Regions from separate parts of the Lysinibacillus sp. FSL R7-0073 genome, predicted to be linked through region 1. Evidence: a T-box and tRNA genes for the amino acid it is inferred to sense, from the RefSeq annotation. Region 1 holds a T-box; the other holds one or more tRNA genes.
The links. A T-box is a leader RNA that pairs with one kind of tRNA and senses whether it is charged. The one in region 1 lies ahead of argS (arginine--tRNA ligase), so its partner is inferred to be a tRNA-Arg.
Positions count from the first base shown of each region.

Region 2: it encodes a tRNA-Arg, which carries the amino acid that the T-box ahead of argS (arginine--tRNA ligase) is inferred to sense. The anticodon was not compared.

Region 1 is NZ_JBBPAS010000001.1:2,310,514-2,316,707, forward strand. It holds gene MKY88_RS11430 (FAD-dependent oxidoreductase) at 1-1,822, shown strand, start outside; T-box leader at 2,016-2,235, shown strand; gene argS (arginine--tRNA ligase) at 2,281-3,954, shown strand; gene MKY88_RS11440 (MFS transporter) at 4,064-5,239, shown strand; gene MKY88_RS11445 (hypothetical protein) at 5,537-6,194, shown strand, end outside.
Region 2 is NZ_JBBPAS010000002.1:20,578-26,771, forward strand. It holds gene MKY88_RS24075 (hypothetical protein) at 1-742, shown strand, start outside; gene MKY88_RS24080 (glucosaminidase domain-containing protein) at 937-1,713, shown strand; gene MKY88_RS24085 (hypothetical protein) at 1,710-1,985, shown strand; tRNA gene MKY88_RS24090 (tRNA-Arg) at 2,308-2,381, shown strand; gene MKY88_RS24095 (hypothetical protein) at 2,669-2,812, shown strand; gene MKY88_RS24100 (hypothetical protein) at 2,971-3,333, shown strand; gene MKY88_RS24105 (hypothetical protein) at 3,393-3,578, shown strand; gene MKY88_RS24110 (single-stranded DNA-binding protein) at 5,181-5,783, shown strand.

The DNA of each region.
Region 1 (6,194 bases):
CTATTTTATCAAAGAAATAACAAACTCTATGGCATACAATAAATTAGTGGATGAGTATAAAAAGCCAGTACCAATTAACAATATAGAGTCTGAATATGATGTAATTGTCATAGGTGGTGAGCCTGAGGGTGTCGCTGCTGCGGTTGCTTCAGCACGTAATGGGGCTAAAACATTATTAGTAGAAAAACGTGAAGAATTGGGTGGATTATTTACATATGGGATGTTGAATTTCCTAGATATTCCACGTGATGGTCATAATAATTCCATCAGTGAAGGTATTTTTAAAGAATGGCATGAGCTTGTTCGAGGCAATGATGCTTTTGGTATCGTCGGAGCTAAAGCAGCATTTAAAAAGCTGATTGATGAGGAACCCAATTTAACATTGTCGGTGCAAACGGAAGTTGTCAAAGCGAATCTTCAACAACACCAACTAACGTCTGTTGAGCTAAAAAATGAATACGGTACATATGTCGTAAATGGAAAATCATTCATAGATGCTACACAGGATGCGGATTTTGCTACGATGTCTAAAGTTCCTTTCTTCGTTGGTGGTGAAGATATAGGGATAAAGGATAAGCGCATGGCTGTAACATTAATGCTTCACTTGAAAAATGTTGATTGGGATCAAGTAAAAAAAGCGGCCAAGTCAGATGTATTTGGCGGGGCTAACTTGAATCATACCGTTATGTGGGGCTTTACAAAGCTTCATGATGAATATAAACCTTTACAAGAAGGTACAAGATTAAGAGGGTTAAATTTAGCGCGAGTGGATGATGAATATTTTATTAATGCCTTACAAATTTTCGGGATTGATGGCTTAAATGATAATTCGAAACAGGCGGCCATTGCTGCAGGTAAAAAAGAAACATTGCATGTACTTAAATATTTACAGGAAAACTTCCCTGGATTTGAAAAAGCAGAAATCGTCAGCTTCCCAGAAGAGCTTTATGTACGAGAAACTAGACATATCTGGGCGGAATATCAATTACCAATGTCCGATATTTGGCAAAATCGTGATCATTGGGATAGCATTGGCATTGCCTCTTATCCGGTAGATGTGCAGGCTCAAACACCACATGATTATGGCTATGTCATTTCTGCACCAAAGCAATATGCGATTCCTTTCCGATCTCTAGTACCAAAGGATATTGATGGTTTACTTGTTGTAGGACGTTCTGCAGGTTATTCATCTTTAGCAGCGGGAAGTGCCCGAATTGTTCCGACTGGTATGGTGACTGGGGAAGCGGCAGGGACAGCGGCAGCACTGGCTCTTCAACAAGATGTTACTTTTAGAGAAATGAGCAAGGATAAAAAATTAATAGCTACGTTAAGAGAGCAGTTGGATAAACAAGGTGCCTACATCGATTCATTTTCTGTGGACTATCCTTATCAGGGCAAATGGTATGATGAAGCCATTCAATCGTTAATTAACTATGGACTTGTAGTGGGTGGTTATGATAATGATTTAAAGGTCGACAGTAAAGCAACGAAAATTAAGTTTGCTAAAATGTTTAAAGAAAGTATGATTCGTGCCGGCGGAGAGAGTACAGCCGATAAGAAAGATGAGCTGGAGATTGTCATTAATAAGGTATATAGCACGGGTGATGAAGCTATTACGCGAGATGAGCTGGCGCAATATTTGGCAGATGTGCTTATCAATGAATCAACTGGAACAAGCTGGGAAAGCTTAATTGAAAAAGAAATTGTTACTGAAAAAGTAGCGAAAAAAGTGAAAGACAATAAGCAACTGAAGTTAAAAGAGATGTATGCCATCATGGCAGATGTCATTCATTATATAGAAAAAGAACGTTCCTCTAAATGAGGAGCGTTTTTTTTATTTGGATCGTTTGTATGCCGTCTGTAACTCATGAAGGTGAATGCAGATGCAATCAGTGCCAACGTTGTTGCTGACCAGGCAAGATATTCTAGACTCCCTGAAGTGATGACAATGATTATTTAATACAAAAAATGTTGACGCCAAGAGAAGACTCCTGTAAAATATGTCAAAATCATAGAAAAATTCGATGAAAAAGAGAGTAATTGATGGGACAACTGGAAAGCGAGTTAGGGATGGTGTGAGCCTAATACAGAATCCATGAATGAAGCGCACTTTGGAGAAGGTTCTCGAACTACTAGTAGAGAATAGCGGGGCGTCACCTCGTTAACAATGGAAAGTGGTCATTATGAATGGCAACTAGAGTGGTACCACGGGATTACTATGCTCTCGTCTCTAATTATAGAGGCGGGGGCTTTTTTTATTGAAAAGGGAGGAGACTATATATGAATAAACAAATTGCAAACAATATTGCTGAAATTTTAAAGCATCAGCTAACAGCTCAAGACGTGGAACAATTACTAGAAAAACCAAAAAGTTTAGAAGTTGGCGATGTGGCATTTCCATGCTTCACCTTGGCTAAAATATGGAAGAAGCCACCTCAACAAATTGCAGCGGAAATAGCGAACCAATTGCAAAATGAGATGATCCATCAGGTGCAATCTGTTGGTGGCTATGTCAACATCTATTTAAATCAAGAAAAAGTAACGCAACAAGTGTTGGGCCTTATTATGCAGGAACAACAAAATTTTGGTACGAATCAAACCGAAATGGGAAGCGTTGTCCTCGACTTTTCTTCGCCCAATATTGCTAAACCGTTCTCTATGGGGCATTTACGTTCAACCGTCATTGGGAATGCCTTGGCAAATATTGCCGTGAAAAATGGTTACCAGGCTATTCGTATTAATCATTTAGGGGACTGGGGCACCCAATTTGGCAAGCTTATCGTTGCATATCAAAAATGGGGTGATAAGGAAGCCATTACAGCATCCCCTATTGAGGAATTATTAAAGATCTATGTTAAATTTCATACAATGGCCGAACAAGATCCTACATTAAATGAAATGGCACGCTCCGCGTTTAAAGCATTAGAAGATGGTGATTCAGAGGCGTTAGCATTGTGGCAATGGTTCCGCGATGTATCGTTAAATGAATTTCAGACTATTTATCAGCTGCTAGGTATCAATTTTGATGAATATACAGGAGAAGCCTTTTACAATGATAAAATGACAGAGGTTGTGACAGAGCTACAAAACAAAGGGCTTCTAATCGAATCTGATGGTGCCTTTGTAGTAGAGATGGAGGGAATGCCTCCTTGTTTAATAACAAAAACAGATGGCGCCACACTTTATGCAACTCGTGATTTAGCTGCTGCCTTTTACCGACAACAACAGTATCAACCGAACAAAGTTTTCTACGTAGTTGGCAATGAACAAACGCTCCATTTTAAACAATTATTTCAGGTGATCGAAAAAATGGGGTACGGCTGGGCAAAAGATTTACAGCATGTACCGTTTGGGATGATGCTTAAAGATGGTAAGAAAATGTCCACACGTAAAGGAAAAGTGGTGTTATTAGCTGATGTGTTAGCCGAGGCGATTGCGACAGCTAAGCGCAATATAGAAGACAAAAACCCTCATTTGCAGCAGAAAGAGCGAGTAGCACAGCAAGTAGGAGTTGGAGCGGTTATCTTTAATGACCTAAAATATCATCGTTTAAACGATATTGAATTCTCCATCGAGCAAATGATGAATTTTGAAGGGGAAACTGGGCCTTATGTACAGTATACCTATGCTCGTATTTGCTCAATCTTGGCAAAAGGCGATGTGCCCTCTCAAATGAAGACATTTGCTCCATTAGGGCAACAGGCTTGGCCAATCATTTTATTATTGGAACAATTTCCGAAAGTGGTGGACACCGCTTTTAATCAGGCAGACCCATCCATTATTGCAAAATATGCGTTACAGCTAGCACGTTTATTAAATAAATATTATGCTCATCAAAAAATATTAGCCGATGATGCCCAGCAAGATTCACGTCTAGCGCTCTGTTATTGTGTAGCAATTGTGTTAAAAGAGTCATTAGCTTTATTGGGCATTGAGTCGCCAGAAAATATGTAGTGAACGGTCACTTAGAGCATCATTGACCATTTATTGAATACATGGTAAAAGGATAGAAGAATAAAAGAAAAACTCTTCCATTGACTGGCAGCAGAGAGGATTAAATCAAATGGATAAAAAACAATGGACCGTTTCACTGATTTTAGTCGTAATGAGTATATTTTTTGTGGCATTGAATATGAGACCCGCAGTAACGGGAATTGGGCCACTTTTTAATGTCCTCATGACAAGCTTACAGGTTTCCAATACGAGTATGAGCTTTCTCACATCCATCCCTGTTTTTTGCATGGGTTTATTTGCTCCTATTGCTGTACCATTTCAGCGTAAGCTTGGAACAAAATTAGCAATCGTGCTGTTAATGGTTATACTCATCTTCGCAAATGGGCTACGCTTTTTCGAAGAAAGCTATCTTTTATTAGTTGTTACCAGTTTTGCGGCAGGCTTGGCTATTGCGATGATTGGGCCTATATTAAATGCATTTATTAAGAAAAAATTCCCTCAACGCTTTACGATTGTTATTGGTATTTATTCATTTGGCATCGGCGTTGGTGCGACATTAAGTGCAGCATTGACTGTGAGCTTTTATCAGTATTTTGATAATCAGTGGACAGTTGCACTGGGTATGTGGGCCTTACTGGCTATAATCGCCCTTATTCTATGGAGCTGGGCAATCCCGAAAGAACAAGGGGCAGAGGGTGGAGAATTGGCTAAAAATGAACCGGCACGTAATCCTTGGGTAACTGTACGTGCTTGGTCAATTTTATTGTATTTTGGCTTACAAACCTCACTGTTTTTCTCTATGATGTCGTGGCTTACACCTCTTTTACAGGACAAAGGTATGACGCTTAAGGAAGCGAGTATGATGCTGACGTTGATGTCCATTGTACAAATGATTGGTAATATTGCTGTGCCGATGCTTATGGAGAAATGGACTAATCGATTAGCTTGGGCAGTGGCATTAGGCTGTTTAGGGCTGATAGGCTTTACATTATTATGGCTTTTATCAGGTATTTATTTGTGGCTGGCCGTATTTATAATCGGGATTGTTCTAAGTGGGCTATTTCCGATCGGCTTGCTGTTACCGCTCGATGAAGCTAGAAATGATCAGGAGGCCAACAGCTGGTCATCGATGGTATTTTCAGGCGGCTTTATGCTAAGTGCAATCATTCCTGTTTTGATTGGCGTTTGCTATGACATGACAGGTAACCATACATGGACGTACGTCATTTTCCTAGCATTAATGCTTGGAATAATCGCGACAACAGGGCTATTGCGAAAAAATTAATTCAAGAAGACATGCCATTTATAACGCATGTCTTTTTTTTGTCAAAAATATTTTGAATGCCTAAAATCCATCCATTTTCACAGCAAATCAAAGAATCCATAAATTTTAATAGGTAGAATGGAATAGAACTAAAGCGATTGCTCTATTTTACTACTAGTTAAATTCGAATAATTATATTATGTAAACTTGAAACATCCTAAGTCCTTGATTATGATAGATAAGAGAGATAGTTGAAAAGAAAGTTTTGGTGAAGGTATGTATAAAAAGATGCTCGTTTTAGGAGCGGCTACAATACTAATGACAAGTTGTGACAGTCAAATAGGTGCAGGATGGTTTCAAGCAGAAAAAGCAGAGATTCCAACAAACACTGTGGCCAAGCAAGAAGAAAAAATAGTGCCTGAGGTCAAGGTGATAGGTGAGCATGGAGTTGGTGCAGGCATTATTATTCAGCAAAAGGATGATGAGCTTTATATTTTAACAAATGGCGCACTAGTAGCCTCAAAGCCAACTGCCCTAGTGCAAATTGGTCAGAATAAGCTAAAGGCAGCAAATGTTCATTTTATGTCAACAGCTCATAATGTTGCACTTTTGCAGGTGACTTATAAAGCGAGTGTGCAAGTGCCAAAAATGTATGAGGGGGAGCTCGATCAGCTATCAGTTTACGTGAATGGCTTACCCTATACGATTCAAAAATACGAAGATAAAATAGCTGCCTATTACATTGATACACAGGAAAAGCTACCTTTGGGAAGCCCCGTGTTGGAGGCGGAAAACGGAGCAATTGTCGGTCTTTATTTTAACCGTCAGCAGCAAGGTGAAGCACAACCATACATATTGCCGATTAAGGAAATTCAACCGTTTATGCAGAAATGGTTAAAGGAAGGCATGAAGCCGAGTGTACGCCTATCCCAATCAAAAAATTTATATTCTTATATTGAACAGGGTGATCAAGAAG
Region 2 (6,194 bases), on a different contig from region 1:
AGATATTTCTATAACGAGTCAAGAAGAAGCAATTTACATTGCGGAAGTAAGGAATATTTCTAAATGGATGCAAGATAGAGCAGTTGCGGGAAGTAGTGTGAAGACTATTCACAAAAAAATGCACTTAGCAGCAACGCTTGGTCTTATTGAGTATTTACCAGAAAATTCTGATGTTCTGTTTGTGCATGAGGCTCGAGCACGAAAGAGGGATAAAATTCGATTTAAAGGATTACTCCATCAGTACAGAACAAATATTATTAGAATTCCAATTCTTACGAAAAGGGTCTTTTTGGATGCGGAAAAGAGATTGAAAGATTTGGAGGATAAAAATTTTTCATTTTCACATGCAGATAAACGTGAGACATATGTGTGGGGGACTTCTGAAGAGGAAGCATCAACTCATTATGTACAGGACACAAAAGAGAACAAAAAATCCACAGAAACGATGAAGGCTTTTGAGAGATTCAAAGCAGCAGCTGAAGATTTGTTAGAGAGGCAAGGGTATTTTACTCAGAAGGATTTACTCTCGCATAAACGAATCAGACAGTTGAAAAAGAAAAAGGAACTCCTAGCGATCGTAACGCCGGAGCTCCTCAAAACCTCAGAAATTGAATACACATATTATAGGTCTCATTATAAAGACTTATACAAGATAAAGCAAGGAAAATTACAAGAGTTAAAACCTGGGAGAACTAAGATATACCGTCGATTAGAGATCGGAGATAAAGACAAGAGCAAGTAACATTTTGCTCTTGTTTTTCTATTAACATTATGGCGAAATTCGTGTGTATCTAGGGAATAAAGTATATATTTTATGTAATATATATAAGCACCCACCATGTGTAAAGAAGCATATAAAAAAGCGTACAAAGCCAAGTAAACCCAAGCATTCGCCTTATCTTTAAGACAATGCGTAAGATGAAAGGATGAGGAAACTTGAAAAAAGCATTATTTGCAGCTGGAGTTGGATTATCACTAACAGTGTTACCTGCATCAGCTAATCCAAGGGTTTTAGAGGATTATGAAAATAAGCTTGCATTGATAGCTGAACTGGAAGCAAAAACGGAGCAATTAATTACTGTATCTGAAAGACAATTAGAATTAGCAGAGCATGCATATTTTGAAGCCTTCACATCAAAATTTAGACTACAAGAAAATCATGTAACATTTTCTTCCCGTCTTGTCTTAAATAGAGGTAAGCTTTTATATTCTAGTAAAGCAGTCGGATACCCAAGTAATAACGCTTATTCTTTAAATCTCTTGACACCCTCAGCAGTCACAACTTACGAGTTAAATCAGTTTTTAAAGGGGACAAATATGGCTGGATTAGGAGCTACATTTGTAAATGCGGAACTAGAGACTGGGGTAAATGCAATCTTCTTAACATCGCTAGCTATTCATGAATCCGGTTGGGGGAATTCAGCTATAGCTAGAAATAAAAGCAACTTATTTGGCTATGGAGCTTATGATAAATCCCCTTATGAGTCAGCCGTTCATTTTAGCTCAATTGAAGATGGGGTTGTCTTTGTAGCAAATAAATTAAAAGCCAATTATCTTTTGACTTCTGGACAGTACTATGCTGGTCCAACGCTTGCTGGTGTAAATAAGCGATATTCTAGTGATTCAAAATGGGGATTTAAGATAGCTACAACTATGAATCAGATTGACGCTTTTATCTTGGCTAATCAAAATACAGGATATGAGGTGAAATGATGAAAATCATAAAAATAACGATTTATGTTTTGTTACTTAGTACAATCCTAATTTTATTTTACAAGATCAATGAATACCAAGATATTATTTTTGTTAAACAAGAACGAATTGAAACGCTTAATAAAAATCTAGATGAAGCAAAGCTTTCTGATAAAGAGAAAGAAAAATACATTGGAGAACTTCATGAGTCAGTTAATTTATTGCAATTTAGACTCACCACATTAGAGGATAAATTAAAAGAGCTTAGTGTATTTCAAGATAAGCTCAAATAAAATAAGGAGGTAAATTGCCTCCTTATTTTATTTGAGCGCTAATTCAAAACAAATAGTACTGCATTAAATTATGCTAGTAATCGTCAACTTTCCGACTGTTTAGGCAGGGCAGAAATTTATGGAAATTTAAAAGCTTGCAATATGTAAACTAATGCCATTATAATAAAGACAACAAACGTGTCTTTATTATTTTATCTAGACAAAGGTCATATAGGATATCCTTATCAGCTGAGGGGGGTTTATATTATACAAACAATAGCTTTAGTAGTAGTTAATGATGCTATTAAATGCCTTGTGACTTTTAGTAAGTGTTTGTTTCCATGCCCCTATAGCTCAGTAGGATAGAGCAACGACCTTCTAAGTCGTGAGTCGGGAGTTCAAGTCTCTCTGGGGGCGTAGCGTTAAACTGTAAGATGATAAAGATCTATTAATTTTATAAATATAAAAGTCTTGAGTAAAGTTATCTAGAGTTGAAAAACGTATTATCAAGGAAATTGATTGTTTAGTTAATAAAATTAAAGATGCTTAGTAAGAAAGGTTTATGTAGTTTTTTGGCCAATTGACATGCCATAACGGTTTCACAATACCACATCATGTGAGGAGAAAAAATATACAAATAAAAGAAGTCGAGACGGAGCCTTAAATTCTTCTCGACTTTTATTTGTTTTTAGAGGTGTATAATCATGCAGCTAGATAGAGAATTCTTACTAAAAATTGCAACTAAAATCGCTATGACATCTGAAAAATGTAAAGATCCAGATACAAAAAATAGGCTTCAACAAATTGTTCATTCTATTTTGAAGGAAGCTGACACTAAGTTAAGCTGAAATGGAAAAAGCTTGTCTTGGGTATTGATATTAATATCATTTATTATTAATATAATCTTATATCCGTGGTAAAAGAATTTTAGTTATTGACTTAATCATAAGTACATATAAGATAAAGCTAAAAGACAGTAGATTCATTAAGATAGGAGAGAGATAACATGATAAATACTTATCATACAATTGTGACTGTTATTGGAACAGCAGAAGATATTCAACAATTTAAAGTGAAACATTTAGATGACCATAATAATATTAAATTGGAAGTTGCTGCACCACTTGAAGGCAAGGATCCTATAGAAGTTTGGGGAGCCCCAACCTGTACAACAGAACACTATGAAGATGAAGACGGTACCTGTGTAAATGTATGTATTGGATCTCGTGGGTTAATTGATCATTGGTTTAAGAAATTTTCTACTGATAATCCCCAGTTCGAAACTCATCTAAACTATACGTGTCTTTTATTAAATGAGAAGGGCACATTGATTTATAAAGATGGTGAAATGGTCTTAGAGATAGCGTAAGTCAGTTATGATAAAGAAATTATTTAAGATTATAGTATAGGGCTGGGGGAATGAGGAACTTGCAAGTATATTTAAAAGAAGTTGAACACTATTTTTTTAGTATGGGAGCCCTTTCAGTAGCTTATATTTCAGTTCCTTCTGTTATTGATACAATACAAAGTATTAATTGTATTGATATTATTGACGATGAGTTTATTCGAGAATTGGGGGAAGGGAAAATACTCTTACAGAAAAAGATGCAATAATTGTTCAACTATAAATCTACATTATGATAATACTTGCAATATGACCATTATCATAATCAGTATTGATTCAACTAGTCTTCTATTGTTAGAATAGAGACAAGATTATACAGGAGGGTCTTGTCTTATTTATGGAGAAATAAATGACGATATAATAAATATATATCTACAAAATGTGATTAGGAACATCAACCAAGTATCCGCTGCTGTTAAGAAGATTCTTGTAAAGCTTATGTAGTAGGGTTTGGTACATTAAAAGCTCAATCTATATATTCTTGTCTTAATAGCAAGCACAAAAAATGCGAATGTCATCTCTTAACAAAGGCTGTCACCAGCAGCAACCTTTTAGAAGTAGAAGAATTGGTGTGGCATAGTTTATTATACAAAGCTCATATGTTATTAGTTTCTGCTATAGGTTAGCTGGGCAGTAACTATAGAAAGAATATGCAATTCCATTGCCTTTCTTAGATTGTGGGTAAGAAGATAACAATAGAGAAAAGATAGAGATTTCTGATACCATTCAATAAAGACAAGAGGCTTTAATAGTATCTTAAGTGGTAATTCAATGACATTAATCCTGCTGGATGATTTGAAGTATAGTAATGTGCAAACTTTATTAAAAGTATTATCTATGATTCATGTCTCTGTCTACTAATATAGCTTGAAGTGACAAGATAATTGATTGAACATTAGTAGACGGGTAGACAACAATGTAGAAGAACAAGAATTACTTTTTTACATATTTAATAGGGACTTTAGATATTATAAAGTAAAAGAACATCTAGTCTCCGTACCTACTTAATTCCAGGTCTATTAATCTATACCTAGTTTGATACAATGGATGCTAATGGCAATCCAATAAATTCAAAGGACCACGTTTGCTTCTCTGTGATCTTAAATTTTTTGTGGAGCGATTGATAAAATACAATAATTTCAATGGGGTTAGCCCAAGATAGAATGTATTTTAATGAAAAGGTTGTAGTTATTTTTGCCTTTGACCTTAGGCCAAACGTTTCGAAGCTTAATAGAAAATCAACTATATGACTTATTGGAGCAAGACACGATTCAACTGAGGAAAAATATTCATAATATTTATGGCTAACCTCAAACCCCGCGTCGTTAGAAAAAGAAAAGATATGACATGAGGCAAAACAATGAAGTTTACTGGATTGCCTGGTAAGCTGGCACTTTGTCAAAGTAAACGAAGGAGAACTATATCTGAGAAAGGTGATTTAGCAAGGATTGTTAAGTAGTGCATGAGCGACTAGTACAAGACACAAGCTATATTGCCTATATTCGATAAAACTCTAAATGTGGAGAAAGCTAGACAGCCTTAAATTTGGTAAATCCTGAAGGTATTGAGTTGTGCATCTCGTATTCATTTGGTATTAAAAATGGTTGATATCATAAACTTTTCACCTTAGCTACATCCAGATCGACGATGACCTCATATCATTACCCTGTACATAACCTTCTTCTATTGCTAATTAAATAATAATAGAAGTGGTTACTTGTATATACCTTTATTCAAAGTAACAAAGGTATAGTATTGTTTATCTCTGTTTAAGAGATGAACTTGAAACATATTAGAGAGAGGTTATAAATATGAAAAATAAAACATTACTATCAGGAAAAGTACTAGAAATTAGAGAGTCACATAGTTTACAGGACAATAACTTTTATGAGTTTCTTGTAGAAGTGCCACGTAAAAGCGGTGCCTTTGACACTATACCCTTTGTCGTGTCTCACAAGTTACTACATAATAATCCTATAAAGATCGGTGATTATGTAAGTTCTATTGGAGAAATACGAACAATTAATAGAGAAATTGATGGTAAAAGTCGCTTAATCGTGTTTAATTATCTACAAGAAATCGAGGAGATCTCTAAAGAAAAATTAGCTAAAATCGGTGACAAAAATGTTATTGACTTGCAAGGGTTTGTAGTGAAAAAACCAGTTTATCGTGAAACTGGCCAGGGACGTCGGATTGCTGATCTATTAGTGGCTCATAATCGTTCCTTCGGAAAAGAATCGTATATTCCTACAATTGCTTGGGGTATTGACGCTACTTTAGCAAAAAATTTAAAAGTAGGGGAATGTGTTTCGATTCATGGACGATTTCAATCTCGTAATTATCGCTCAAAAACAGGTGATATTAAGACGGTCTACGAACTTTCAGTTAATTCTATGTCTATTGTTGAAGAATAAGTAAGGATAGAAAGGTTCTACTAGTAACTTGTTTTACTATCTTGTTATACAGAACTGAGCGGATTAGAGAAAATAATTATATGAATGCACAACGGGAGGCGTGGCATAATACTATACTTGAGGAACCTTGAAATTTTGAATTTTTTGACGGTTATCCAGTAGATATAATGAAATGTATGAAATCACGTTTGTTTAGGATGCACTAAAGATGATGTGGGAAGTTACGAATGCATGATAGACTTCAGTAGGCTTTCTTAATGCAACTAAAAGCTTTAGTAAACGTGTTTCCTTTGACATATTCGCTGTTTAGTTAGAGCGTTGCCAACTAGTTATAGTATTTCAATAATAAAAATGTCCAGACAGGGTCGTTTCAGTTTACATTGCAATAAATGATGATTCATTTATCACTAC